One region of the Sphingomonas sp. GC_Shp_3 genome, then DNA from elsewhere that is predicted to be linked to it. Evidence: riboswitches for the same ligand, from Rfam matches in the RefSeq annotation. Region 1 holds a riboswitch; each other region holds the start of a gene.
What was found. Region 1 has a riboswitch for cobalamin ahead of OXR00_RS01845 (DUF1636 domain-containing protein). Riboswitches for the same ligand answer to the same signal wherever they lie in the genome.
Positions count from the first base shown of each region.

Region 2: linked by a shared signal. The riboswitch ahead of OXR00_RS19105 (TonB-dependent receptor) and the one ahead of OXR00_RS01845 (DUF1636 domain-containing protein) in region 1 are both predicted to bind cobalamin.
Region 3: linked by a shared signal. The riboswitch ahead of cobW (cobalamin biosynthesis protein CobW) and the one ahead of OXR00_RS01845 (DUF1636 domain-containing protein) in region 1 are both predicted to bind cobalamin.
Region 4: linked by a shared signal. The riboswitch ahead of OXR00_RS00355 (HoxN/HupN/NixA family nickel/cobalt transporter) and the one ahead of OXR00_RS01845 (DUF1636 domain-containing protein) in region 1 are both predicted to bind cobalamin.

Region 1 is NZ_JALNUT010000001.1:375,511-382,723, reverse strand. Features, by position in the region: gene OXR00_RS01860 (adenosylcobinamide-GDP ribazoletransferase) at 1-84, opposite strand, end outside; gene OXR00_RS01855 (histidine phosphatase family protein) at 81-650, opposite strand; gene cobT (nicotinate-nucleotide--dimethylbenzimidazole phosphoribosyltransferase) at 650-1,657, opposite strand; gene OXR00_RS01845 (DUF1636 domain-containing protein) at 1,654-2,058, opposite strand; cobalamin riboswitch at 2,226-2,419, opposite strand; gene OXR00_RS01840 (ABC transporter ATP-binding protein) at 2,440-3,216, opposite strand; gene OXR00_RS01835 (iron ABC transporter permease) at 3,210-4,202, opposite strand; gene OXR00_RS01830 (ABC transporter substrate-binding protein) at 4,253-5,080, shown strand; gene cobO (cob(I)yrinic acid a,c-diamide adenosyltransferase) at 5,164-5,772, opposite strand; gene OXR00_RS01820 (TonB-dependent receptor) at 5,772-7,213, opposite strand, start outside.
Region 2 is NZ_JALNUT010000018.1:10,444-17,656, forward strand. Features, by position in the region: gene OXR00_RS19100 (MFS transporter) at 1-485, shown strand, start outside; cobalamin riboswitch at 828-1,065, shown strand; gene OXR00_RS19105 (TonB-dependent receptor) at 1,269-3,389, shown strand; gene OXR00_RS19110 (hypothetical protein) at 3,870-4,022, shown strand; gene OXR00_RS19115 (SMP-30/gluconolactonase/LRE family protein) at 4,019-5,005, shown strand; gene OXR00_RS19120 (glycoside hydrolase family 15 protein) at 5,002-6,777, shown strand; gene OXR00_RS19125 (VOC family protein) at 6,778-7,213, opposite strand, start outside.
Region 3 is NZ_JALNUT010000001.1:80,220-87,432, reverse strand. Features, by position in the region: gene OXR00_RS00435 (TonB-dependent receptor) at 1-2,066, shown strand, start outside; gene OXR00_RS00430 (aminoglycoside phosphotransferase family protein) at 2,100-3,197, shown strand; gene pnuC (nicotinamide riboside transporter PnuC) at 3,197-3,763, shown strand; cobalamin riboswitch at 3,808-4,029, shown strand; gene cobW (cobalamin biosynthesis protein CobW) at 4,201-5,238, shown strand; gene cobN (cobaltochelatase subunit CobN) at 5,245-7,213, shown strand, end outside.
Region 4 is NZ_JALNUT010000001.1:63,518-70,730, reverse strand. Features, by position in the region: partial or broken gene cobF (precorrin-6A synthase (deacetylating)) at 1-159, shown strand, start outside; gene bluB (5,6-dimethylbenzimidazole synthase) at 199-801, shown strand; gene OXR00_RS00355 (HoxN/HupN/NixA family nickel/cobalt transporter) at 815-1,852, opposite strand; cobalamin riboswitch at 2,029-2,271, opposite strand; tRNA gene OXR00_RS00350 (tRNA-Ala) at 2,545-2,620, opposite strand; gene OXR00_RS00345 (TIGR02300 family protein) at 2,718-3,032, opposite strand; gene aroA (3-phosphoshikimate 1-carboxyvinyltransferase) at 3,154-4,500, shown strand; gene cmk ((d)CMP kinase) at 4,497-5,138, shown strand; gene rpsA (30S ribosomal protein S1) at 5,682-7,213, shown strand, end outside.

The DNA.
Region 1 (7,213 bases):
CGCGGCGAACTCGGCATCGCTCGCCACGAAAGCTGGTAGCGGCAGTCGCGTCAGGAACTGGATGGCGAGCAGCAGGCTCTTCACGGGTACAGCGCCGCGATCTGCGCCGAAGGCGACGCGCCTGGCCACACGCGGAGGCTGAGCAGCGCGGCATAGGGCAGGTCGAACGCCCACAGCTCCCGTTGCGCAAAGCCGCACAGATGCGCGAGCGCCGCACGCATCGCGCCGCCATGCGTGACCACCAGCGTGTCCCGCGCCGGCAACGCCGCAATCGCCGCCGCGACACGCGTCACCAACGCGGACCAGCGTTCACCCTGCGGCGGCGGCGCGGCGTCGGGATCGGCCCAGAACCGACCCAGGGCAGCCGGGTCGATCACGTCGGTCGACAACCCCTCCCAAGCGCCGAAATCGAGCTCACTCCAGCGCCGATCGACCGCGACGGGCAGCGCGAGCCGTGCCGCGATCGTCTCGGCAGGACGTTGCGCCCGCGCGAGATCGGAACAGATCACCGCTTCGACACGAAGGTTCTCGACCTGTGCCATGCAGGCGGCGATGCCCTCGGTTGTCGGCGACGCATCGGTGCGGCCGATCAAGCGGCCGGTACCTTCGGGCGCACCATGGCGGAGCAGATGGAGCGCGAACGCAGCCATCAGCCCGCCGAAACGCCCGCTTCGGCGAAGGTCGCCATGCCGTCATGCGCGGCCAGCGCTGCGCGTACGATATTGACCGCGACGGCGGCGCCGCTCGCCTCGCCCAGCCGCATATCCAGCCGCAGCAACGGCTCAAGCTTCAGCGCCGAAAGCAGCCGGGCATGACCGGGTTCCGCCGAACAGTGCCCGGCGAGGCAATGCCCGATTGCGCCCGGCACCGCCGCCAGCGGAGCGACCGCCGCACAGGTGATGAACCCGTCGAGCATCACCGGCACCCGCAACTGCCGCGCCCGCACCACAGCGCCGGCGATCGCGGCGATCTCCCGCCCGCCCAACCTTCGCAGCGTCTCGAACGGGGTGGCAGGCGCATCGCCGTGGCGGGTCAGCGCGCGATCGATCACCGCGACCTTGCGCGCGATGCCGAAACGGTCAACGCCCGTGCCCGGCCCGACCCAATCGGCGCCGTTGCCACCGATGCTGCGAGCGGCAATGGCGGCGGCCGCAGTCGAATTGCCGATCCCCATTTCGCCGACGACGAGCAGATCGAGATCGTTGCTCACACTGTCCGCACCGGCCGACATCGCGGCCAGACACTCCGCTTCGGTCATCGCCGGGGCTTGCGTGAAGTCTGCGGTCGGGCGATCGAGATCGAGCGCTACGACCTTCAACTCCAGCCCCGCCGCGCCGGCGAGCGCGTTGATCGCCGCGCCGCCCGCCTCGAAATTGGCCACCATCTGCGCGGTGACCGCCGCCGGGAATGCGCTGACGCCATGCGCCGTTACGCCGTGATTGCCGGCGAACACCACCGCGCGCGCGCGCCGGATCTGCGGTCGCGCTTGCGCCTGCCAGCCGGCGATAAACACCGCCAGATCCTCAAGCCGGCCAAGCGAGCCGGGCGGCTTGGTCAGGCTCGCCTGCCGTGCCCGCGCGTGCGCGATCGCAGCTTCATCAGGAACGATGGGATCGGCCAGTGCCGCCGCGAACGCCGCCGGCGTCGGGAACATCATTGCGCGACGAAACCCGGCGGCGGCGTGCGCGTGATGAAATGTCCCTTCACGCCCTGCGGCCACTGCGCGAACGGCACGCGTCCATGTTCGCTTGCCGCGTAATGCACCGCATAATCGAGGATCGCGCGTGCCGATGCCTCATCCGGCGTGAACCGGCCCAGCACGTAGCCGACCTTCTCAGGTGCGCGCAGATGCACGGTGCAATGTTCGGTGCAGGCGAACAGGCACGCCATCTCCTGCACGGCGACATCGGCGTATTTGGGATCGGACGCCTTCACCGCGTTCAGCGCCCCGACCAGCAGCGCGCCGCCGCGCACGCCATCCTGTTCGCGCGCGTCCGCCGAATGGCGGCAGGTGTTGCAGGCGACCACCGCCGGACCGTCCTCGACACGGGTCAGCATGGCGCGGCCGCCGCACGGACGAAGGAAGAATAGAACTGTGACATCGAACGGGCACCCTGCGACACGGGCCGCGTACCGGGCATGTCTTGCGACACGCCGCGTCCACGCGGTCCAACCATGTCGCCACTCGGGTTCACACCCCGCCCGCCCAGAACACCCTGTCCGCGCGATGGACGACTGCGACGGGCAGGTCTCCTGGCTTACGGGTCAACGCCGGTTCGGACCGCCTTCTCAGGATCTTGCAATCCCAATGGCGTGTGGCCCGATGGCTCGCCGCTTACAGTTGCAGGGGCAGCCGGGGCATCGAACCCCGTTCCCTTTTCATCCCCGTCTCCGGGGAACCTTTCGCACCCGCAGCGTTAGCTTTGGCGCGGTGCCGCGTCAATTCGCCGCGCGCGCGGTCGGCACGATGGTCAGGATATCGCCGTGCCGTTCGATCGCGGCGGTGATGCCGTACACCTCGCGCAGCCGCTCCGGGGTCAGCACCGCAAGCGGCGTATCGTCGGCGACGAGCGCGCCGTCATCGACCAGCAGCAGCCGGTCGCAATACCGCGCCGCCATCGTCAAATCGTGCAGCACCGTCACCACCAGCGCGCCGGCGCGCGCCTCGGCGCGGAGCAGCTCCATCACGTCGAGCTGATGGCCGGGATCGAGCGCGGCGAGCGGCTCGTCCGCGAGGAGGGCCGGCGCCCCGACCGCAAGCGTGCGGGCGAGCAGCACGCGTGCACGCTCGCCACCGGAGAGTTCGGTTGCAATCCGGCGCCGCAAGCCGGTCACGTCGGCCCGCGCCATCGCAGCCTCGATCGCTGCCGCGTCGGGGGGCGACAGCCCGGACATCGGCGCGAGATGCGGCAACCGGCCGAGCGCGACGAGCCGTTCGACGCTCAGCGGCCAGTGCAAGGTCTGCCCCTGCGGCAGATAGGCGAGTTTTCGCGCCAGCGCCCCACGCGCCATGCCGCCGAGCGGCGCACCGTCGATGCGGATCGTGCCAGTGAACGGCAGCAACCCGAGCATCGCGCGCAGCAGGGTGGATTTGCCCGCGCCGTTCGGGCCGATAATGCCGACCAGCCGCCCCGGCGTCAGTACCGTGCCGATGCCCCGCAACACCGCGCGCCGACCCATCGTGACGCTCACGTTCTCAAGCGTGATCGTCACCATATCCGTCGCTCGCGAAGCAGATAGGTCAGGAACAGCGGCACGCCAAGGAACGCCGTCACCACGCCCAGCTTCAGTTCGTTGGTGGACGGGATCAACCGCACGCCAATATCCGCCAGCGTCAGCAGCACCGCCCCGGCCAGCGCCGATGGCACGAGGATCGCCGACGGGCTGCGATCGGTCAGCGGGCGCACCAGATGCGGAACGATCAGCCCGACGAAGCCGATCGCGCCGGACACCGCCACCGCGCCACCCACCCCGATCGCCACGCCGAGCAGCAAGCGCAGCCGCACCGCGCGCAGGTCAACGCCCAGCGCGCGCGCGCCGTCCTCCCCCAGCGTCAGCGCATCGAGCGCGCGGCCATCGAACACGAGCAACGCCGCCCCGACCGCGATGCATGGCAGCGCAATCCAGACATGCGCGAACGACCGGTTCTCGATCGAGCCGAGCAGCCACGTCATGATCTCCATCGCCGCGAACGGGTTGGGCGACAGGTTGAGCGTGAGGCTGATCGCCGCACCGCCGAGCGTCGACACGGCGATACCGGCGAGGATCAGGGTGAGCGGGCTTTCGGATCGGCCGGCAAGCGTGAACAGCAACGCCAACGCCACCAGCGCGCCGAGCACCGCCAGCGCCGGCAGCACCGCCGGGTGCAGTTCCGCCAACCCGAAATAGATCGCGCCGACCGCCCCCAGCGCTGCCGCGTTGGACGCACCCAGCACCGATGGTTCCGCGAGCGGATTGCGGAGATAGCCCTGCAGCGCCGCGCCAGCGAGTCCAAGCATCGCGCCGACCGCGAGCCCGATGATGGTGCGTGGCAACCGCAGTTCTATGACGATCGCGGAGGCGACGGCATCGCCGTGCCCGGCCATTGCGGCCACGACGCGGGCGGGTGCCAACGACACCGCCCCGATTGCCAGCGAGGCGAGCGCCGACAGGATGATGAGCACGATCAAGCCGCCGATCAGTACCGGGCGTGGCAGTGTCATGCCAGCGCCGCGCGCTTGTGTCGCGGCACCGCTCGCGTATGGGTCACGCCATGTCGCATCGTCGCTTGATCCCGCTGCTGTTGCTCGTCTGCGGCGCTGCAGCGCCGGCGCCCCCGCACGTGCCAACGCCGCGTCGGATCGTCTCGCTCAACCTCTGCGCCGACCAGCTTGTCGTCGATCTCGCCGACCGGTCGCAGATCGCGGGGCTGACGCACAACGCCCCCGATGTGGAGATGTCGGCGGTGGCGGGGCGTATCGGCGGGCTGCACATCCTCGGCCAGTCCGCCGAGGAGATTCTCGCGATCGATCCCGACCTGATCGTCGGCACACCACCCCGCAGCGGCGGGATGCTGGCGGCACTCGCCCCGCATCACTATCGCACCGTGGATCTCGGTTGGGCCAACAGTTACGGCGATATCGTAGCGCAGATCCGCCAGGTCGCCGCTGCTGTCGGTCACCCGGCGCGTGGCGAAGCGCTGATTGCCCGAATGGACCGCGCGCTTGCGACCTTGCCGCGCGTGCCGGGTCATCCGGTCGCGGCCTACTACCAACGCCGTGGCTTCCTCACCGGTACGGGTACGCTCGTGGACGAACTGATGACGCGCATCGGCCTGATCAACCTCGCCGCCAAGCTCGGCAAGCCGGTGCTGTCGCAGGTTTCGCTCGAGGAGATGATCGCCGCGCGGCCGGATTACCTGATCGTCGAGACGGCGAGCGACCATGTCGTCGATCAGGGCACGGAAATGCTGCACCATCCCGCGCTGGACCGTATTCCGCGCCTGCACCTGCCCGAAGCGTGGACGGTGTGCGGCAGCCCCGCTTACGTGCGGGCGGCGCAGAGCCTGGTGCGGCAAGTCACGGCTTCGCGAGCACGCTAGAACACCGCTGGCGCCGGGCAACGTCGAGGGATGCACCCGAATCGCGCATCCTTTGGCGTAATCCGGCACGAACGCACCGTGGGTCAAAATTCGACCCCCGCCTGCGCCTTCACGCCCTGTTCACGGAACGGGTGCTTCACCAGCGTCATCTCCGTCACCAGATCGGCCGCCTCGTTCAACCCGGCCGGAGCATTGCGGCCGGTGATGACGACGTGCGTCATCTCGGGTTTCGCGGCAAGCGCCGTCAGCACCTCGTCCAGTGGCAGGTAATCGTAGCGCAACACGATGTTGAGTTCGTCCGCGATGACCATACCGTAGGACGGATCGGCGACCATCCGCTTCACCTCCTCCCAGGCGGTGCGCGTGACCGCGATATCGCGCGCGCGGTCCTGCGTATCCCAGGTAAAGCCCTCCCCCATCGGCTTGAACTCGACCAGATCGCCGAGCCGATCGAACACCGCCTTCTCGCCGGTCGTCATCGCGCCTTTGACGAACTGGACGATCCCGACCTTCATGCCGTGGCCGACCGCGCGCACCGCCATCCCCAGCGCGGCCGTGGTCTTGCCCTTGCCCGCGCCGGTGTGGACGATCACCAGCCCCTTCTCGATCGTCTTGGCGGCGACGATCCGTTCCTGCGCGGCTTGCCGCTTGCGCATCTTCTCGGCGTGCTCGGCCTCGGTGCGATCCGCCATCAGATCCGCGCCTTTATGCCGCCGTAGCCCGCGCGCGGCGAACCCCGGAAACCGACGTTCTCGCGGAAGTCGGTGTCGAGCAGATTTTCGACCCGCCCGAACACCGAAATGCCGCGTGCCACCGCTACGTCCGCGCCGAAATTCACCAGCGTGTAAGCCTGCAACGTCTCGGTCTGATATGTCGCAAAGTTGGTGTCGAGCGCATCACCGTTGTAGCGCACCGTCACGTTGGCGCCGAACCGGTCGTCCTTTGACCTCCACGCCAGATTGGCGCTGCCGATATGCGCCGGACGGCGGATCAGCGTCATGTCGGCCTCGTCGTGTGCGTCGAGATAGGTGTAGCTGCCATCGAAGCGGAAGCCGGCTGGAAGGTCGAAATTGAGCGCCACCTCGACCCCCTGATGCGGCGACGATCCGGTCGCGTTCACCACCGTATAGACCGGATCGAACGTGCTGACGATCTTGTGGCGCAGCACCGCGTTGAAATAGGTCACGTCGATGCGGCCGTGCCCGGCGAGGAAGCTCTGTTCGACACCAGCCTCCCAGCCGGTCGATTCCTCGGGCTTGAGGTTGGGGTTGCCGACGAAGCCGCTGGTCGGGGAATAGCCGAACAGTTCGGAGAACACTGGTGCCTTGACCCCGGTGCCCCCCGCTGCGTGGATGCGCGTACCAGTGTCGAACCGGTAACTCGCCTGCAGATGCCAAGTGGTCGCATCGCGGAACCGCTGGTTCACGTCATGCCGCACCGCTCCACCAAGGCCGAGCCGGCTGCCCACCGTCACCTGATACTGGCCGACCAGACCCCAGTTGTTGGTATCGCGAAACGGATTGCTGCCGGTGATGAACGCCGACGTGCCCTGATAGGATTCATGCTCGTAATCGACCGCACCGGTGATGACGTGGCTGGCCGCATCGCCGCCAAGCTTCAGCGCGGAGACGAACGACACTTTCTTGCGCCGGCCGGTATCGCCGCTCGTCTCGGTACCATTGTCGTCGAGGAAGCGGCGCTGCGATTCCTGCAACTGTGCGCTGAGGTCGTTGCTCCAGCGCCCCTCCAGCGCGCTGTAGTGCGCGCCGACCAGCGCATAGACCGCATCGTTCAGGTAGCTACCGCCGCTGTCGATCGCGTTGCCGGTGACGGCGTAATCCTGATCGTTCACGTCGGCGTCGATATGCGTGTAGCGCACCACGCCGCGCAAACCGAAGTCCTCCGACTGATAGCCGAACTTGCCATTGACGGTGCCGATCTTCGACCCGATCCGCCGGTCGCCTGCCGGCGCGACGACATAGCCGCCGATGCCGGAATAGGATCCGCCGACCGCATAATCGAAGTCGCCCGCAGTCCCTGCCCCGCGCACCGCGCCGTCGACTGTGTTGAACGATCCGGCCTCGATCCGGCCCGCGAAGCCCGGCATCTCACGCCCGGTCGGCGTGATATAGT
Region 2 (7,213 bases), on a different contig from region 1:
CGTTCGCGACCGCTGCGTCCGCGCGTGTCGATCTCGTCCTGCTGGCGTTCGGCATCAGTTCGCTCGTCGGCATCTGGATCGTCGGGCGATTGGTCGATCGGATGCTGCGCATGCTGGTATTGCTCGCGATCGGATCGTTTGCGGCCATTGCATTTCTTCTGACGTTTGCCGGTGGCCAAGGCCTTGCCGTCTATGCGGCAGCCATCGTCTGGGGCCTTGGCTTCGGTGGTGCCGGGGCGATGATGCAGACGGCGTCGGCGGACGCAGCAGGGGACGGCGTAGATCTGGCGCAGGCGATGGTGACCACGGCTTGGAACCTGGCGATTGCGGTCGGGGGCGCGCTAGGCGGGGTGCTCCTCACGACGGAAGGGACCGCGCTGCTGCCCCCCGCTGTCGTCGCGCTGACCCTGATCGCCTTCCTTATCGCGCTGGCCGCACGCCGTTTCGCCTTTCCACCGGGTCACCGCTCGACGCCGGCCAGCTAACTTTAAGATACTCTCAGAATACCGCCCCATTGAAAAAACGGGGCGGACATCGAGTTGAAATTGGTTCAGCACTCCTCCGCTACCAACATGAATAAACGGCAGAAGTTGGGGGGCGGTAAAGGGGCGCGAATGTCCGAGATTGGGTCTGGCCGGAAGCTGTAGGACAGGGTGCCTTACGCCCACTTCCGGACACTCATGTGTGCAATTCGCATCCCTGAAAGCGGTCGCTCTACCAGCGCAAATACCTGTCGCCCAGCATCCCAGCACGGCAACTCATATAAAGATTTCTTTATATGAGTTGTAACGGTCTGCAATGGAGCTATGACGCGCACAGCGGTCGAAAGGCCGCTAGATCGCGCTGGTGCCCCGAAAGGGGCTTAAAAGGGAACGCGGTGCGGGCGGTTCGCCGCCCCAGGCCGAGGCTGTCCCTGCAACTGTAAGCGGTGAGTGCGATGCACACGGCCTCCTGTTCGGAGGCAAGCCACTGGACCGAGCGCGGCAACGCGCAAAGGTTTGGGAAGGCCGTGCATCGTGCATTGACCCGTGAGCCAGGAGACCTGCCGGCGTCTGGTCGCTCTTGCTCTGGCCCAGGGGGTGGCCGTGGCACGGACCTGTCCGGTCGAGCGACGTGAACGGCGGGGGCCGTTCGGTGTCGCGGGTCGGGCGTTGGCGTCCGCCGGGTCCGTGGACGGTCGCGTCTGCGGCAGGTCCCCGTCAGCGTTGGCTTGGCGTCGGACGAAACGAACACTCATGATTAGCTGCTTCTCACCCCGGACACGCCATATGGCGTTCCTGCTTGCCGTTACGCCCGCCGCTCCAGCCTTGGCGGAGACTGCCCCTTCATCCCCGCCAGTCGACAGCGAAATCGTCGTCACGGCGTCCCGCGTCGATCTGCTTGGCAAGGCGAACACCGCCAGCCAGGGCACGATCACCGCCAAAGAAGTCGAGCTTCGCCCCGTTTACCGGGCATCGCAGATCTTCGAGAGCATTCCAGGTTTGGTTGTCACGATCCACTCGGGCGAGGGCAAGGCGCAGCAATATTTGATCCGGGGATACAATCTCGATCACGGCACCGACTTTGCCAGCTTCGTTGACGGCATGCCCGTCAATCGGCCCACCAACACCCACGGCCAGGGCTATTCCGATCTAAACTTCATCATCCCGCAGACGGTCGCCGGGCTCGATTACACCAAGGGCCCGTACTACGCCGCGATCGGCGACTTCGGTGCGGTGGCCAGCGCGCAGACGCGTATCGCCGACGAGACTCCGGCGCAGGCGACGGTGACGGTCGGCACGGACGGGTATCAGCAACTCGTGACCGGGGGCACGTATCATCTCGGCGACGATCGCCGACTGCTCGGTGCCGTCGAGCTGACGCATTATGATGGGCCGTGGCAGCCGACGCAGAACTTCCGCAAGGCCAACGCGCTGCTGCGCTACAGCCAGGGCACCGCCATCGATGGAATGAGCCTGACCGCGATGTTTTACCAAAGCGCGGGCCGGCTCATCACTGACCAGCCGCTGCGCGCGATTGAGCAGGGGCTGATCGATCGGTTCGGCACGCTTGATCCGACCGATGCCAGTCGCTCGCTCCGCTACAGCCTGTCCGCGCATCTCGACAAACCGATTGGCGCGGGCGCGCTGGCGGTCAACCTGTACGGCATCCACAGCACGATGACGCTGTGGAACAACTTTACGCACTATCTGGATGATCCGATCAACGGCGATCAGGAGGAGCAGAACGAGAACCGCACCACGGCGGGCGGCGCGCTCGCTTATACCATCACCTCGACCTTCGCCGGGGTCGGGTTCGAAACCGTTATGGGCTTCCAGGGGCGCTACGACACAGTGTTCGTCGATCGGCGGCATACGGTTGGGCGCACCACCATCCTGCCCGGATGCCAGTTGGCGCGGGAGGACGGACCGACGCTGACCTATCCGGCGGTGAACGGCTATTGCAACGCCGATCGGGCGCATTTGCTCGACGTCGCGCCCTATGTTCAGGAAACCGTCCGCTGGACGCCTTGGCTGCGCACCGTCGCGGGCGTGCGCGAGGAATACTACCATGCGACTGACAGGAGCATAGTCACCGGCACACGCGGGCGCGGGCATCAATGGCTGTTCCAGCCCAAGGGCAGCCTGATCCTGGGTCCTTGGGCGAAAACCGAGTTCTATGTCAGTGCTGGGCGTGGCTTCCACTCGGACGATGTGCGTGGAGTGTTCGGCACGGTGCCGGAGGTCGGCGTGCCCTTGTCTGGCGGCGCGACGCCGCTGCTCGCACAAACCTCTGGCTATGAAATTGGGGTGCGCTCAAACATCGTGCCGCGCCTTCAGGTCCAGCTTGCGGCGTTCCAGCAGGATTTCACGTCGGAGCTGACCTACAATGCCGACAGCGGGCAGGACGAGGCGGGCGCGCCATCCCGGCGGCAAGGGATCGAGGTGTCGGGCCAGTATCATCCATTCCGCTGGCTGGAGCTAAACACCGATCTCGCTTTCTCGAAACCGAGGTATCACACCGACGATCTTGCGGCCTACGGCCTCAACGCCCGCTATATCGCCGATGCGCCGAACTTCATCTACTCGGCCGGTGTGCTGGTGGATTACCTCGGCGGCTGGTCCGGGAGCCTGGTGTGGCGGCGTCTCGGTACGCACCACCTCGCCGATGGCGAGGCGTATCCGACCGACAAGGGCTATAGCGAGTGGAACCTTCAGATCGGCTTTACTCTGCCTCGCGGCTGGCGGGTTGGAGTCGGTGTCTTCAATCTCTTCGACAGCCATGACGAAGCGGCCGACTACTTCTATACGAGCCGTCTACCGGGCGAGCCGGCGGGAGGCATCACCGGCTTCCAGGTGCATCCGCTCGAACCACGATCAGCGCGCTTCTCGATTACCAAGACTTTGTGATGTTAGCCACTGAAACGCCGACGTTCTTGGGAAATCATTCTTTCTGAGGCTGCCGGCGTCGCTCAGCTAGGTCAACTACTAGCCTCAGCTTGCCCGAAAGCGGACCGGCGGCTCTCCGCCACCCTAAGCCACTCCGCGGTCACTTTCGAACGCCTGATAACGGACGTTCAAGCGACATGAACGGGCGTCTGCTTTCGGGGGCAGCGTTTTGGACGTTGAATGTCCGCAACTGGGTCCTCTCCGCCGTGATACGCGGCGAAACTCTTTGCTTATGATGCAAACGGTAGGACATGGAGGGGAGGCAGAGGAGGCTTTGAAGCCCGAGACAAATGACGGGGGCCCATCAGGTGCATGCTAGGTGGCGCCAGCAGCCATTTACATTTTACTGAGTATCGTTGCGCCTGCGGCTCCGAGATCAATGATGCGCGTTAGCATCCTCTGGGTCCGACACTGGGTCAGTCCCGAACAGGGGATGCCCATATGGATCAGACCGCCTTCATGATCGTGTTTACGGTCATGTCACTCGCCTCGCTGGCGATCTACGCGAAGGGAAGCAAGGCTCCCGCCTCTACGCCATCACACGCTGCTGCACGCGACTGTGCCGTGCAAAACACTTTCAAGGAGCCGTTGTGAGCTCCGTTGACCTTCTGCCCGGCCATCTGCTGCGGCGTCCTGGCGCCATCACGCATGCCGATCACTTTAGAGGCTGCCAGATCGATGATCCTGAGCTTGCGGAAGTGCTATCGCCGGACGCGCCATTGCTCGTGCTGCACGAAGGGGCAATTCATGCCGAGGGACCTGCATGGCAGGCGTCGCACGGTCGTCTGCTCTTCTCCGATGTTCCCAATCGCCGGCTGAACGCGTGGTATGAGGCCGACGGCCGGGTCGAGGTCACGATCGATGCGACCTGGTTCATGAACGGTAACGCTGTCGCGAAAGATGGCACCGTCTGGCATTGCGAACATGGTCGCCGCTGTGTCAGCCGTTCGTTCGCCGACCTGACGGGAACTCCTGAACCGGTCATCACACACTATGAGGGCAAGCGTCTGAACGCGCCCAATGACGTGACGGTGGCGCCCGACGGATCGATCTGGTTCACCGATCCGATCTTCGGCATCGTCATGCCTAGCCAGGGCGCGCTGGCCGAGCCGGAGCTCGATAACCACAGCGTGTACCGCTTCGATCCCGCAACTTCAGAACTGACGCGGATCGCGGATTTCGAACAGCCCAACGGTGTCGCGCTGTCTGCCGACGGTGGGACGCTGTACGTATCGGACACGTCACTATCGCTCGGCGAGGTACCGGGCTTTACGGCAGGCGCGAAGCACGAAGTGGTGCGCTTCCGCCACCAGCCGGACGGTAGCTGGGGGGAGCGAACACGCTTCTGCCGAACAGATCACGGCTATCCGGACGGGTTCACGACCGACGCACGCGGCTGGTTATGGGTGAGCGCTGCCGACGGTGTTCACGTCTGGTCGGCGGATGGCGACAGGCTGGGGTTCGTGCCCATCGGCGCGACCGTCTCCAATCTATGCTTCGGCGGCTCCGACGGACGGCGCCTCTTCGTCGCGGCGGGAAGCCGCTTGCTTGCACTCGATCTGAAGGCTGATGCATGACCTCTCCTATTGCGGACTATGCCCTGATCGGCGACGGGCGGACGGCGGCCATGGTTGCACGCAACGGTTCGATCGACTTCCTGTGCCTGCCGAATTTCGACAGCGACGCATGCTTTGCGGCGATGCTCGGCGATCAGGGTAACGGCTGCTGGCAGATCGCTCCGACCGGGTTCGTGACGGCCGTAGAGCGGCGCTATCGCGGCGACACGTTGATCCTGGAAACCGATCACTCGACCGAAAGTGGCGTGATCCGCGTGACGGACTTCATGCCTTGGCACGACGCCGACCCGATGATCGTGCGGATGATCGAGGGGTTGTCGGGCGAGGTCGAGATGGCCAGCCTTCTGCGCCCCCGTTTCGACTATGGCCGGGTGCCGCCATGGATGCGACCGTTTGACGGTGGCCTGTGTGCCGATGCCGGGCCACATCAACTCGTACTGCACGCTCCGTGCGCGCTTGAGGTCGCAGACGGCGATGCCCGCGCCACCTTCCGTGTGAAGAAGGGAGAACGGCTGGCTTTCTCGCTTTCCTATGCGCCATCCTACGCTGATCTGCCGAAAGAACCGAACGCCGCGCGCCTGCTGAAGCAAACCGACAAGGCATGGCATGACTGGATCGGCCGCTTCGATGCACCCGAGCGCTGGGGTGTGCCGCTCAAGCGCTCGCTTCTCACGCTCAAGGCGCTCATCGACCGGCGCACCGGCGGGCTGGTCGCCGCCGCGACCATGGGCCTTCCCGAGGTGCCGGGTGGCGCGATGAACTGGGATTACCGCTATTGCTGGCTACGCGACGCGACCTTTACGTTGACCGCACTGCTGAATGCCGGTTTCGGTGACGAGGCGGTACGCTGGCGCGACTGGATCCTGCGTGCGATCGCGGGTGATCCGAAAGACATGCGCATCATGTACCGCATCGACGGGGGGCGTCGCTTGCAGGAATATGAAGCGACCTGGCTGAAGGGCCATGGTGGCGCGAAACCGGTCCTGGTCGGCAACGCCGCATCGGACCAGACCCAGCTCGACGTCTACGGCGAACTGATCGACAGCTTCCACGTCGGCGCCCGCGCGGGCGTGGAGCGCACGCCGCGTGACATCGCGGTGGAGATCGCGCTGATCGAATATCTGGAGGGCGCCTGGGACAAGCCCGGTGCCGACATCTGGGAGAGCCGCGGCGACCCGGGCTGCTATACCTATTCGCAGGCAATGGCATGGGTGGGCGTCAACCATTTCGTCGAAAGCGACGTCATGCGCGCGGCGGCAGGCGACGAACTGGTTGGGCGGATGCGCGGCCTTCGAGCGCAGATCCACCAGACCGTGTGCGAGCGGGGCTATTCGTCCAGCGCAGGGCACTTCGTCCAACGTTACGACGGCGAGGCGCTTGACGCTTCGCTGCTCCTGCTGCCCCTGGTTAAGTTCCTGCCCGCCGACGACCCGCGTATCGCGGGCACGATTGCGGCTGTGGAGCGCGAGTTGATGGAAGGCGGGCTGGTTCGACGCAAGGCGGCGAAGGGCGACGGTCACGATGAAGGCGCGTTCCTCGCCTGTTCGTGCTGGCTTGCCGACTGCATGGCGATGCAAGGACGGCGCGACGAGGCAGCGACCATGCTCGACCGGGTAATCGGCCTCAGCAACGACGTCGGGCTGCTGAGCGAGGAGTTCCACGTCCCGACGCGCCGTTTGATCGGCAACGTACCGCAGGCGTTGACCCATCTGGGCGTCGTCAACTCCGCCCTTTTCCTGTCACGCCCGGTGGTGCAGCGCGGCGCGGTCTGATCAGCCGCCGGTCTGATGTAGATGCCCGTCCGGATCCCGCAGCAGCGCCGACACGCCGTGGCGCCAGACGATCCGCGTCGCTGCGACGTCATTGACCGCGACGGGCTCGGACGACGCGCCGGGCGATTGGTGATAGTGCAGCAACTCGACATGGGGAGGCGCCGCGGCCGGCTTCATCGGCACGACATCGGCGACGGGGCTTTCCAGACCGTCGAGCGCCGCCTGTTCGCTGCCCTGATTAAGCGTGGCGTCGCCGCAGGTCAGGCTATGAGCGGTGTAGAAGGCTTCGCTCTCGGCCCGGTCACTGACAACGATTGCGCTATGATCGATGCCGAGCATCCCACTGCCGCGCCAACCCTTCTTCGCTGCGTCGGGGAAGCTGAGCAGTTCGAGCGGGTGCCCTTCCGGATCACGTAACTTGATCGCGGTGACGCCA
Region 3 (7,213 bases), 300 kb from region 1:
AGCTCGTCAACCTGCTACCCGGCGCCAACGTCTCGTCAAGCGACCCGTACGGCCTGTCGACCACCTCCAGCCTGACCCTGCGCGGGTTGGGGCAGGACGAGATCGGCGTGCTGATGGAGGGCGCACCGCAGAACGACATCGGCTATTATTACGCCTACCCCGCGCAGTTCGCCGATGCCGAGAACCTCCGCCAGATCACGCTGGCGCAAGGCGCGGTCGATATCGATTCCCCCACCGTCGGCGGCGCGGGCGGGCTGTTGTCGCTGTCGCTCGACAATCCCAAGTCGGAGCGTGGCGGGCTGGTCGATCTGTCGATCGGCGAATACAACATGCGGCGCGCCTTCGCGCGGTTCGATACTGGCACGATCGGCAACACCGGCCTCAAGGCGTTCCTCTCCTATTCGAACACGCGCGCGGACAACTGGCGTGGCGCGGGCTACGATCTGCGCCAGCACGTTGACGCCAAGCTGCTCAACGAATGGGGCGACGGCAACCGCGCCAGCCTGTCGGTGTCGTTCAACGACGCCAACTCCTCGACCTATCCCAGCCCCACCCTCGCCGACTGGCAGGCGGAAGGGCGCGGCTTCAACTACGACAAAAGCTATAGCGACGGCGACACCAACTACTGGCGGCTGTACCGCGCGCCGTTCCGCAACATCTACGTGTCCGCGCCGCTGCATGTGAAATTGTCGGACCGGCTGACGCTCGACACCACGGGTTACCTGCAGTTCGGCTATGGCAACTCGCCTTACGGCACGCAGCTATCCACCAGCGGTAATTTCCTCGGCACCGAGGAACTCAGTCAACCGATCGCGCTGCCCGGCGCGGTGGATGGCACCGCCACCGTGCTCGGCAACTTCACCGGGGACCAATTCCGTGGCGGCGGCGTCGGCAAGCTGACGCTGGAGGCGGGTGCGCACACCCTCACCGCCGGGCTGTGGTTCGACTATGGCACGGACCGCGTGCTGCAGACCTATACGGCGATCCGCGACGATGGCCGCCCGGTCGATCCGTGGGGCTATCAGGACAAAGCGATCCGCACCGCCGATGGCCGCCTGCTCGCCTATGAGAACGAACGCACCGTCACCGTCACAAAGAGTTTCTTCGTGGCGGACAGTATCGCGCTCACTCCGCGCCTGCGTGTCGATATCGGCTTCAAGGGCGTCGACGTACTGCACAACGGCCGCAACTATTTGCCCGGCCCGCAGGACCGCGTGCGGTTCGACAGTTTCGCCGCCCTCCCCCGCGCGGCGGTGCATTACCAGCTCGACGACCGGCAGCAATTGTTCGCCAACATCACCACCAATTTCCGCGCGCCAGACGAGTACACGCTCTACAACAGCTACGATTCCGGTGAGCTCGTGGGCAAAGGCACCACCGCGCTGAAGAACGAATATTCGGTGTCGGAGGAAATCGGCTACCGCTACATCGGCCCGAGCCTGTCCGGGTCTGTAACGGGCTTCCACTACCATTTCCGCAACCGTCAGCTTGGCACCGTGGTCGATCTCGGCGGCGCGCAGATCAACTCGACGCTCAACGCCGGCAGTCAGACCAGCTACGGCGTGGATGCCGAGATCGACTATCGCCCGGCCAGGGGCGTGAGCTTCTACTTGTCGGGCGAGTATCTCCACGCCCGGCTCGACGACGATATCCCGATCGGCGACGATCTGCTGCCGACCAAGGGCAAGCATGCCGTTTCCAGCCCGACCTACCAGATCGGCTTCGGCGGCACCTATGACGACGGGCGGCTGTTCGGCAGCTTCGCGCTGAAATACGTCGATCGCCAATATGCCACCTTCGTCAACGACGAGAGCATCAAGGAATATGCCACGCTCGACCTGTCGATCGGCATGCACCTCGCCGACCTGCTCGACGGCAAGCGCACCGACCTGCGCCTCAACGCGATCAACGTCACCGACCCGCACGTCCTGTCCGGCGTGGAGGCGGTCACCCCCAACGCGCATGATACGGTCGGGCGTGGCGGCACGGGCATCGCCGGCGCCGCCCCCGCTTATTACATCGGCAGCGGGCGCGCGGTAAGCGCAACGCTGTCGCGCGCGTTCTAAGGCGTGGCGACCGCCAGCCATCAGGTCCACGGCATGGGCACCCAGACGGTCGCGCCGACCTGGGCACCGATCACGGTGGACGAGGCGGCGGCGGTGCTCGCTCACTTCCCCGACGCCGGGGAGATGCACGCTCTGCGCTGGCACTCGCCGCGCCCATTCTCCGCCGCGACTTTGGTGGAGGCGCAGCGCGGCACCTTCCTGCTCAAACGGCACGATCTCCGCGTACGCTCTGCCGAGGGACTCGCGGAGGAACACGGGTTCATCGCCCATCTCCGCACTGCCGGCATAACGGTGCCCGAGGTGATGCACACGGGAGACCGCACCAGCGTGGTCGCCACCCACGCCGGCAGCTACGAACTCCACCGCCAGTCCCCCGGCGCGGACCTGTACCGGGATCGTCATTCGTGGACGCCGTTCCTGTCGCACACCCACGCCCACGCCGCCGGCGTTGCGCTGGCGCGGCTGCACGATGCGGCGCAGGGCTACCCCGCGCCTGCCCGCCGCGCGCAGCCGCTGGTGGCGAGCCTCTCGATCCTCCCCGCAGCCGATCCGCTCGCCGCTGCCGACACGTATGTCGCCGCGCGACCGGCGCTGGCCGCCTATCTCGCCGACCGGCCATGGCGCGCAGAGCTGGCGCGGCTGTTCGCCACCTTCGGCACCGGGCTGGCCGATCGCCTCGCCGCGCAGCCGCCACTGTGGACGCATAACGACTGGCACCCCTCCAACCTGCTGTGGACCAACACCGGCAAGGTCGCGACCGTGTTCGACTTCGGCCTCGCCGATCGCACCTCCGCGCTGCACGATCTCGCCACCGCGATCGAGCGCACCGCCTTCCAGTGGCTGCACCCGAACTGGCAGGCGACCGACTTCGCGGATGCAGGCGCGGCGCAGGCCCTGCTCGCCGGCTATGCGACGATCCGCCCGTTGAGCAACGACGACCGCGAGACCATCGCCGCGCTGCTCCCGCTCGTCCACGTCGAGTTCGCGCTGTCCGAAGTCGACTATTTCGCCGGCATCGTCGCCGCGCCCGCCGATGCCGCGCTGGCGTGGGACGGCTATCTGATCGCCCATGCCGACTGGTTCGGCAGCCCGGCCGGGCGCGCCTTCCTCCACAATCTGCGCGCATCCTGATGTCGCCGCTGGAGATCGCCGCCGTTATCGCCAGTATCCTCGGCGTGTGGCTCACCGCCAAGCGGCGGATGCTGTGCTGGCCGGTCAACCTGCTGGCCTGCGCGCTCTATTTCAAGCTGTTCCTAGACGTGCGGCTCTATGCCGACATGGCGTTGCAGGCGGTGTTCGGCGCCGCGATCGTCTACGGCTGGTCGGCATGGTCGCGCCGCACCGATGATAGCGGCGCGGTGCTGGTGGCGCCGCTCGCCCCGCGCCACGCCATCGCCGCGCTCGCCGCCGGCGCGGTCGGCGCGGTGGCGATCGGGTGGTTCACCAGCCGCTATACCAATGCCGCGCTGCCGTGGGCGGATGCGACGCTGAGCAGCTTCAGCCTCGTCGCGCAATATTGGGTGGCGCGCCGCCACGCCGCCAACTGGCTGCTGTGGATCGTGGTCGACACGCTCTACGTCGCGATGTTCGTCGCCAAGGGGCTGTGGCTGACCGCCGGGCTGTACCTCGCGATGACGATTCTGGCAGGTATCGGCTACCGCCGCTGGCAGGCGGCAAGACGAAGCGAATTGGCATGACCCGCTTTTCGGTCTAAGCCGCGCGATGAGGGCCGGTTTCACCGCTCCTCACTGATCGCGTCGGTGCCCCGCGAGGGGCTTGAATGGGAATGTGGTGCGGGGGTTCGCCTCCAATGCCACGGCTGTCCCTGCAACTGTAAGCGGTGAGCGAGATGCGCAACGCCCCGTCACGCACAGGGCAGCCACTGGGCCGATCGGCCTGGGAAGGCGCGCAATCGAGCTTTGACCCGTGAGCCAGGAGACCTGCCGGCGTCTGGTCGCTCTTGCCTTGGTCCAGGGGATGGCCGCGGCACGGTTCTCCGTCTGAGCGACGAATCCGTGCGGCTGGGGTCGCATCGGTCTGTTGCGACAGGCGCCGAGACGCGCCCGCCTGCCGCTGCCTGGCCGTGCCACATGGCGCCCCGTCCGTCTCTGCTCAGGCGCGTGCGGAGAATACCATGACCGATCTTTTGAAGATCCCCGTCACCATCGTTACCGGCTTCCTTGGCGCCGGCAAGACGACGCTCATCAGCCACCTGATCCGCAACGCAGGCGGCAAACGCCTCGCGGTGATCGTCAACGAATTCGGTACGCTCGGCGTCGATGGCGATATCCTGAAAGGCTGCGCGATCCCGGATTGCCCGGCAGAGAACGTGATCGAACTCGCCAACGGCTGCATCTGCTGCACCGTCGCAGATGACTTCATCCCCACTGTCGAGACGCTGCTCGCGCTCGATCCCCGGCCCGACCATATCCTCATCGAAACCTCCGGCCTCGCGCTGCCCAAGCCTCTGCTCAAAGCGTTCGACTGGCCGGCGATCCGGTCGCGCATCACCGTCGACGGCGTAATCGCGCTGGCGGATGCGGAGGCGGTCGCCGCCGGGCGGTTCGCGCCCGATCTCGCCGCCGTCGACGCGCAACGCGCCGCCGATCCGAGCGTCGACCATGAGACGCCTTTGTCCGAAGTGTTCGAGGATCAGCTCGCCTGCGCCGACATGGTGCTGCTCACCAAGGTCGATCTCGCCGGGCCGGAAGGCGTTGCGGCGGCGCGCGCAGTGATCGCCGCCGAATCGGTACGCCCGCTGCCGGTGGTCGAGCTGATCGACGGCGTGGTCGATCCGCGCGTGATCCTCGGCCTTGGCGCGGCGGCGGAGGACGATATCGCCGCCCGCCCCTCGCATCACGATGGCGAAGACGATCATGAGCATGACGATTTCGACAGCATCGTCGTCGAACTGGGTGACGTCTCGACCCCCGCCGATCTCGCCGCGCGGATCGAGCGGCTCGCCACCGAACACGCCATCCTGCGCGTCAAGGGCTATGCGGCGGTGGCGGGCAAGCCGATGCGGCTGCTGGTGCAGGCGGTCGGCGCGCGGGTGCGCACGCAATACGACCGGCCGTGGCGTGGCGACGAGCGCCGCACCACGCAACTGGTGGTGATCGCCGAGCGCGGCCACATCGACACGCCGGCAATCACGGCGGCGCTGGCGGGCTGAGCGACGATGCACGTCGTCTTCCGCGAGAGCCACGGGCTGGAGGAGACCGCATCGCCGCAGGATCTCGGGCAAAGCCCCGCCGATCTGGTGATGCTGTCCTTCTCCGACAGCGATCTCGGCGCGTTCGCGGGCGGGTGGCGACGTGCTCGGGCGACCGGCGCGCCGCTGCCGGGGTTGCGCCTCGCCAATCTCGCCGCGCTCGCGCACCCGCTGTCGGTGGATACCTACGTCGCGCAGACGCTGAGCGGCGCGCGCGGCATCCTCGTCCGGCTGATCGGCGGGCAATCCTACTGGCCCTACGGCCTGCAACAGCTTGCGCTGCTGGCGCGCACGCGCGGCATCGCGCTGGCGGTGCTGCCTGCGGACGGGCGGATCGACGCACAGCTTGATGCCGCCTCCACCCTGCCGACCGACGTGCTGCGGCGGCTCGCCGAGCTGTGCGATGCCGGTGGCGCGGTGGCGGCGCAGGCGGCACTGGCGCTGCTCGCGATGGCTGCGGGGTTCGAGAGCGCGCCGGTGGCGGAGGCCGGGCCAATCGCCGAGGTCGGCGGGTGGCAGCGGCAAGCCGGCGTCACCTGCCCCGCCGCATTCGCGCTGACCGCGCGGCGGCCGGTGGTGCTGGTGGTCTTCTACCGCTCCTACCTCACCGCCGCCGATCTGCACCCGATCGAAACGCTGCACGATGCGCTGGATGCGCGCGGGTTCGACGTGCTCGCCCTGTTCGTGCCATCGCTGAAGGCACCCGGCGCGGGCGGCTGGCTGCGGCGCTGGGTGGCGGCACTGGCGCCGGTGGCGATCCTCAACGCCACCGCCTTTTCCGCGCGGGGGCAAGGCGACGACACTCCGCTCGATGCGGCGGACGTGCCGGTGTTCCAGCTCGCGCTCGCTACCTCGGATCGCGCCGCGTGGGCAGCGGCGGCGCGCGGGCTGTCCCCGGCCGATCTCGCCATGCATGTCGTGCTGCCGGAGGTCGACGGGCGCATTTTCGCTGGGGTCGCCAGCTTCAAGGAGGCCGCCCCGCGCGACGACGATCTCCAGTTCGCACGCCGCGAGCATCGCGCCGATCCCGCCCGCATCGCCGCCATCGTCGATCGGGTGACGGCGTGGGTCGCGCTCGCCACCCGCCCGCGCGCGACACAGCGGCTCGCGCTGGTGCTGTCCACATACCCGGGCAAGGCCTATCAGATGGCGCACGCGGTCGGGCTCGATGCGCTCGCTTCGGCGGAAGCGATCCTCGCCGATCTCGCCGGCGCGGGCTATGCGGTTACAACGGGTGACACGCTCGCGGGTGGCCTCACCACCCGCGAAATGGCGTGGCCGCTGTCGACCTATCGCGCCGCGCTGGCGACCCTGCCGGAAACACTGCGCGCCGATCTGACCGCCACCTGGGGCGAGCCGGAGGCCGATCCCGCCGTACACGCCGACGCGTTCCACTTCGCCGCCGTCCGCCGTGGCGCGGCGATCGTCGCGTTGCAGCCCGAGCGCGGCGACCCCGCCGACCGGACCGCGCAATATCACGACCTGTCGCGCACCCCGCGCCACGGTTATGTCGCCTTCTACCTGTGGCTCCGCACGCAGGCGGACGCGCTAATCCATATCGGCGCGCACGGCACGCTCGAATGGCTGCCGGGCAAATCGGTCGCATTGTCCGACGCCTGCTGGCCGGAGGCGCTGACCGGGGCGCTGCCGGTGATCTACCCGTTCATCGTCAATGATCCCGGCGAGGCGGCGCAGGCGAAGCGCCGCATAGGCGCGGTCACGCTCGGCCACGTACCCCCGCCGCTGGCGACCACCACCACCGGCGCCGGCCTCGGCCGTCTCGAAGCGCTGCTAGACGAGTTCTCCAACGCCGACGGGCTCGACCCCGCGCGCCGCACCCGCCTGCAGGCCGACATCCGCGACGAGGCGCGCGCCGCCGGTCTCGAAGACACGCTCGCGCTCGCCACCGCGCCCGACGATGCGGCGGCGATCACCC
Region 4 (7,213 bases), 310 kb from region 1:
GAGGGCATTGAGATCTGGTGGGGCGCTTATCTCGGCATGGCGCAACAGACGCTCATCGCCGGCCCTTTGCGCGCGGTCGGTCAGGAGATTGTGCTGCGGCGCGCGGCACTGCGGCGCGAACATGGCTGGATCATGGACATCTATCTGCTGCGCCGGAGCCTCGTGCAGAACGAGGCACCTCGTCGGTTCGAGACAGGCCTGACCGATGTACTGCAATGGCGCCGCGACGTGCGCCATTTCCGAGCCGAGCCGGTCGCAGAAGCGGACATGCAGCACCTCCTGCACAGCGCCGCGCTCGCGCCATCGGTCGGAAATGCCCAGCCCTGGCGCTTCGTGCGCGTCCGCTCGCCCGATCTGCGGGAAGCCTTGGCGGGCCACGTCGACACCTGTAGCGCGGCTGCGGCGGCTTCGCTGGCGGACGAGGATATCCGGCAACGGTATCGCAGGCTGAAGCTGCACGGCCTCCGGGAAGCGCCCGAGATCATGGCAGTGTTCTCGGACGAAGCGCCCAGTGCAGGACAACGCCTCGGCATCGCTACCATGCCCGAGGCGCTGCGCTATTCGACCGTGATGGCGATACACACGATGTGGCTCGCCGCAGCCGCACGCGGCATCGGCCTCGGCTGGGTGTCGATCCTTGACCCGGCCGTCGTCACGGCGATGCTGGACGTGCCGGGGGACTGGACGCTGATCGGCCTGCTCTGCATCGGCTACCCGGCAGAACCCGCGACGGTCCCCGAACTCGAGCGACGCGGCTGGCAGGCGCGCGAGCCGATCGCGGACCGCGTGATCGAGCGCTGACGGGAATGCGCGATCACACCCCCTGCCGCACCTCGATCTCGTCGAAGCGCTGCCAGCGGAAAATCGCCCAGCTCGCCGCCCAGCACAGCAGGAACAGACCGATAATGCCGAAGCCGAGCAGGTTGAACCGCGCACCGAGATCGGCCGCCGCCGACCAGATGCCGCCATGCAGGCCCAGCTTGTCGCCCAGCAGCGACAGCGTTTCGATGCCCCCGATCACGATCGCGACCAGCGCGGAAACCGCCGTGATGGTAATGTTGTAGTAGAGTTTTCGAATCGGCTTCACGAACGCCCATTCGTATGCGCCGAGCATGAGGATGCCGTCGGTGGTGTCGACCAGCGCCATCCCGGCTGCGAACAGCACCGGCAGCACCAGCACCGGCCCGATCGCGAATGCATGGCTCGCCTGCGCCGCCGACAGGCCGAGGATCGCCACCTCGGTCGCGGTGTCGAAGCCGAGCCCGAACAGGAATCCGAGCGGCGCCATGTGCCAGCTTGTCGAGACGAGCCGGAACAACGGCCGGAACAACCGCGCGAGCAACCCGCGCCCGCCGAGCAGGATGTCGAGATCCTCGTCGACATAGATGCCGCCTGCGCGGACATGCTGGAACGTGCGCCAGACCGCCCGCAGGATGACGAGGTTCATCGCCGCGATCGTGAACAGGAACCCGGCGGACACGATCGTTGCCACCACGCCGCCGGTCGCTTTCAGCGCCTCGAACCGCGCGAGAGCGGAGGCGGTGAAGGCGATGCCGACGGATGCCAGCAGGATGATCGTACTGTGGCCAATGGCGAACCAGAAACCAACGGTAGCGGGCCGCTTTCCGTCCTGCATCAGCTTGCGCGTGACGTTGTCGATCGCGGCGATGTGGTCGGCATCGACCGCATGGCGCAGCCCAAGCCCCCACGCCAGCAGTGCAGTACCCAGCATCAGCGGTTGCGCATGGAACAGCGCGAACGCCCATAGCCACGCCGCGACGTTGGCCGCGATCAGGAACGCGTAAACGCCGCCGATCCGGTGACGGTAAGGTGTCGTATCGATTGGCCGCATCGACCATATCCCCCGGGCGCCGAGCAACGTCGGGCGGGGGCCTACCGTCAACGACGGTCGACGCAGCGGACCCGCCGGACGCCCTGCGCCGGACCCACGACACCGATGCGGCCCCCGCCGCTGGTGACGTCGCTCGAACGGACAGGTCCGTGCCACGGCCATCCCCTGGACCAGGGCGAGAGCGACCGGACGCTGGCAGGTCTCCTGGCTCACGGGTCGTCGCATGCTTCACGGCCTTCCCAGGCGCCTGCACGATATCGTGTTAGGCCCAGTGGCTGCCCCATCCGGCATTGGAGGGGACGAAGTGCATCACACTCGCCGCTTACAGTTGCAGGGACAGCCTCGGCTTCGGGAGCAGACCTCCCTCACCGCGTTCCCGTTTTAAGCCCGTTACAGGCACCAGCGCGATCATGAGACCGGCGGATTGACCCGCCAGGCTCGCCAACCGCGTAGCCGGATGCGGGAGACACGGCAAGGTCCGCCGCAGAGTGACGCAAGCGAGGGGAAGCATCGTCTGCAAAGCGGCGAACGCAAGCGACGGCATTTCAGGGAAAGGCAAATACCGCCATAAGGACGCGATTGATCAGCCAACTACCGCCGCGCCTTTGATTGGGCACAGCGCCATCGGGCTTTTGAGATAGCGGTTTATGTCGCGTGCGGCGGGCGAAAACCTTGCGACCGCGGTGGAGGAATGGTGGAGCCGAGGGGGATCGAACCCCTGACCTTTCGCATGCCATGCGAACGCTCTCCCAGCTGAGCTACGGCCCCATTCGTCTAGGCCTTCCGGCCTTGGGAGGCGACGCCCTAGCCGGGCGTCGCTGGCTTGGCAAGCGGCGAAATCGCCGCTTGCCAGCATTTTTTCAGATCAATGCTCTTCGTCTTCGGTCGGTGCCTCGACCCCGAGATCGTCGTCGCCGCCGAGATCGACCTCGTCATCGGGCGACGGCTCCTCGTCCTCGCCGATGTCCAACGTCTCGTCGTCACCGCTCAGATCCTCGTCCTTCTTCGCGTCGGGCTTCGGCGCGTCGAACGGCAGCGGCTGCTTCGATTTGAGGATGGGCTCAGGCTGCCAGGTCGACCCGCATTCGATGCAGGTGACGGGATCGTCCTTGCCGAGATCATAGAAACGCGTTGCGCATTTCGGGCACGAGCGCTTCGTGCCCCATTCCGGCTTAATCATGTGCCGAGTGGACCTTTCAATCTGATAATACCCTGAGGGTTGTCGTCGTCAAAGTGGCGCGCGCCTTGCCATAGCGCAAGGGCGCTGTCAAAAGCCCGGACCCGCAGATACTCGGAAACACATGCCCCACCCTACTCCCTCGCCGCGTGAGATCTTCGCCTCCGGCCCACTGACCGGCCACGTTGCCGTACCCGGCGACAAGTCGATCAGCCACCGCGCGCTGATGTTCTCTGCGCTGGCGGTCGGCGAGAGCCGCGTTGAAGGGCTGCTGGAGGGGGAGGACGTGCTCGCCACCGCCGCCGCGCTGCGTGCGATGGGCGCGCAGATAGAACGTGGCGCGGACGGCATCTGGCGCATTAACGGCGTCGGCGTGGGCGGGCTGCTCCAGCCGCAGGGCGCGCTGGAGATGGGCAATTCCGGCACCTCGACCCGGCTGCTGATGGGGCTGGTCGCAAGCCATGCCATTACCGCCGCGTTCACCGGCGACGCCTCGCTCACCAAACGACCGATGGGCCGGGTGATCGAGCCGCTGTCGCGGATGGGTGCCGAGTTTACCGCATATCCCGGCGGTCGCCTGCCGTTGATCCTGCGCGGCATTAATCCGGCGGTGCCGATCGACTATACGTTGCCGGTCGCGTCGGCACAGGTGAAGTCGGCCGTGCTGCTCGCCGGCCTCAACACGCCCGGGATCACGCGCGTGATCGAGCCGATCGCGACCCGCGATCACAGCGAGCGGATGCTGCGCGGGTTCGGCGCTACCGTAACCGTGGAGGACGATGCCGCGGGCAAGATCATCGCGATCACGGGTGAGGCCGAGCTGCGCCCACAACGGATCGTCGTACCGGGTGATCCGTCGTCCGCCGCGTTCCTCGTCGTCGCGGCGACGATCGTGCCGGGATCAGACATAGTGGTCGAGAACGTCGGCCTCAATCCGACACGGGCGGGCATCTTCACCGCGCTACGCATGATGGGCGCCGATATCACCGAACTGAACCCGCGCGAGGTCGGCGGCGAACCGGTCGCGGACCTGCGCGTCCGCCATGCGCATTTACGCGCGATCGAGGTGCCGGCAGAACTCGCGCCAAGCATGATCGACGAATATCCGATTCTGTTTGTGGCCGCAGCGTTTGCCGAGGGCCGCACGGTTGCGCGCGGCGCGCACGAATTGCGGGTAAAGGAGTCCGACCGGATCGCAGCGATGGCAGCCGCGCTCGGCGCGTGCGGCGTGCGGACGGAGGAGTATGAGGACGGGCTCTGCGTGCAGGGCAATGGCGGCGGCGCGATAGCTGGTGGCGGGACGGTGCGGACTCACCTCGACCACCGTATCGCGATGAGCATGGCGATTGCCGCGCTCAACGCCCGCGCCTCGATCACGCTTGACGACGCATCGCCGATCGCGACGAGCTATCCCGTCTTCTTCCAGTCGCTCGATCTGTTGCGCGGCGAAACCTTGGTGCCTGCCGCATGATTATCGCCGTCGATGGACCCGCCGCCTCCGGCAAAGGCACGATCGCACGCGCGCTCGCCACGCATTATCGCCTGCCTTATCTAGACACCGGCCTGTTGTACCGCGCGGTCGCGGCAAACGTCACGCGGCACGAACTCGATCCCGCCATCGAGGCCGATGCGGTCGCGGCGTGCGATTTCGACGAGAGCCTGCTGGCCGATCCGGTGCTGCGCGATGACGAAATGGGCAAATGTGCGTCGATCGTGTCGGCGCACCCGCTGGTGCGCGCGGCGTTGCTGCACCGGCAGCGCCGCTTCGCCAACCAGCCGGGTGGCGCGGTGCTGGACGGGCGCGACATCGGCACGGTAATCGCGCCAGATGCAGACGCCAAGCTGTTCGTCAAGGCGACCCCGACGATCCGCGCGCGCCGCCGCCATGCCGAACTGCGCGAGCGTGGTGGTCAGGTGAGCATGGACAAGGTGCTGGCGGACATCCGCGCACGTGACCAGCGGGACTCGATGCGGTCGAGCGCACCGCTGGTGGCGGCGAACGACGCCGCACTGCTCGATACCAGCTTTCTTTCGATCGAGGCTGCCGTCAAACGCGCGGTCGAACTCGTCGATAGGCAAGTCAGACTGAAAGCGGAACGCACGCAGTAGACTGCCGGTCGAGTGCTTCCGGTAGGGGAAGCGGCGTTGTTCGCCGCCGCTTCCGGTCGCGTTCAGATCGCCGCCAGCGCCGGGCCGATCAACCGGTCCACCTCCGCGTCGCGCCGCGCCCGTTCCAGCAACACCCCGCTCACGCGAACCTCGAGCGCAACCACAGCTCCCCGCCTGCATCGCAGCATCATTACGCACCCTCTCCACAGCCCGTTTTCTCAGCCGGCTATTACCGACGGCACAGGCTCCGCTTCTGCCCCCCGGCAGTCAACGCTGTACTTAACCGGAGGTGTAACGATAAAGGACACCAACTTGCTATCGGTCGCGCTACCCGCTATGAGCATTGGGTCCGGCGGGCAGGTGCTCGCGGAGGAAGGCGCGGAGGTTTGTCCTCCTGCGCCCTTTTCGCTTTGAAAGGGTCATCCTCCGCTTCATTGGTTTGCCAGGATGCCGCGACGGCATGAGGCCTTCGCGGCGGATCGGCTAGAAGACCGCCGGAGACAACCGGCCGGCCGGAACAGAAGACTAGGAACCCTCTCCTTTATGGCGACTCTCGCATCCCCCTCCCGCGACGATTTCGCGGCTCTCCTCGAACAGACGCTCGGCGGCGCCGACAGCTTTGAAGGTCGCGTCGTCAAGGGCACCGTCACCGGCATCGAGAACGATCTCGCCGTGATCGACGTTGGCCTCAAGTCCGAGGGCCGCGTGCCGCTGCGCGAATTCGCGGCGCCGGGCCAGAAGGCCGATCTCAAGGTTGGCGACGAAGTCGAAGTCTATGTCGATCGCGTCGAGAACGTGCACGGCGAAGCGATGCTGTCGCGCGATCGCGCCCGCCGCGAAGCCGCATGGGACACGCTCGAAACCGAATTCGCCAAGACCGCACGCGTCGAGGGCGTCATCTTCGGCCGCGTCAAGGGCGGCTTCACGGTCGACCTGAACGGCGCCGTGGCGTTCCTGCCGGGTTCGCAGGTCGATATTCGTCCGGTTCGTGACGTCACGCCGCTGATGGATATCCCCCAGCCCTTCCAGATCCTGAAGATGGACCGCAAGCGCGGCAACATCGTCGTGTCGCGTCGCGCGATCCTCGAGGAAACCCGCGCCGAGCAGCGTTCGGGCTTGATCCTGAGCCTTGCCGAGGGTCAGATCATCGACGGCGTCGTCAAGAACATCACCGATTACGGTGCGTTCGTCGACCTCGGCGGTATCGATGGCCTGCTGCACGTCACCGATCTCAGCTACAAGCGCGTCGGCCATCCTTCGGAAGTTCTCAACATTGGCGATACCGTCAAGGTTCAGATCATCCGCATCAACAAGGACACGCAACGCATCTCGCTCGGCATGAAGCAGCTCGAGAGCGATCCGTGGGATGGTGCATCGGCCAAGTATCCGGTTGGTGCGAAGCTCACCGGCCGCGTCACGAACATCACCGAATATGGTGCGTTCGTCGAGCTGGAAGCGGGCATCGAGGGCCTCGTCCACGTGTCCGAAATGTCGTGGACCAAGAAGAACGTCCATCCCGGCAAGATCGTCTCGACCTCGCAGGAAGTCGATGTCGTCGTGCTCGAGGTCGATCCCGACAAGCGCCGCATCTCGCTCGGCCTCAAGCAGGCACAGGCCAATCCGTGGGAGGCTTTCCTGGAGGCGCATCCGATCGGTTCGACCGTCGAGGGCGAAGTCAAGAACGCAACCGAATTCGGCCTGTTCATCGGCCTCGACAACGACGTCGACGGCATGGTCCACATGTCGGACATCGCCTGGGGCGTATCGGGCGAGGACGCGCTCAACCTGCATCGCAAGGGCGAGGTCGTTCAGGCGGTCGTGCTCGACATCGATGCCGAGAAGGAGCGTATCTCGCTTGGCATGAAGCAGCTTGAGCGTGGCGCGCCGTCGGGTGCCCCGGCAGCGGGCGGTGGTTCGGGTTCGGGCCTGAACAAGAACGCGGTCGTCACCGTGACGGTTCTCGAAGTTCGCGATGCGGGCCTCGAGGTTCAGGTCGGCGACGATGGCGCGACCGGCTTCATCAAGCGCACCGATCTCGGCCGCGACCGCGACGAGCAGCGTCCGGAGCGGTTCCA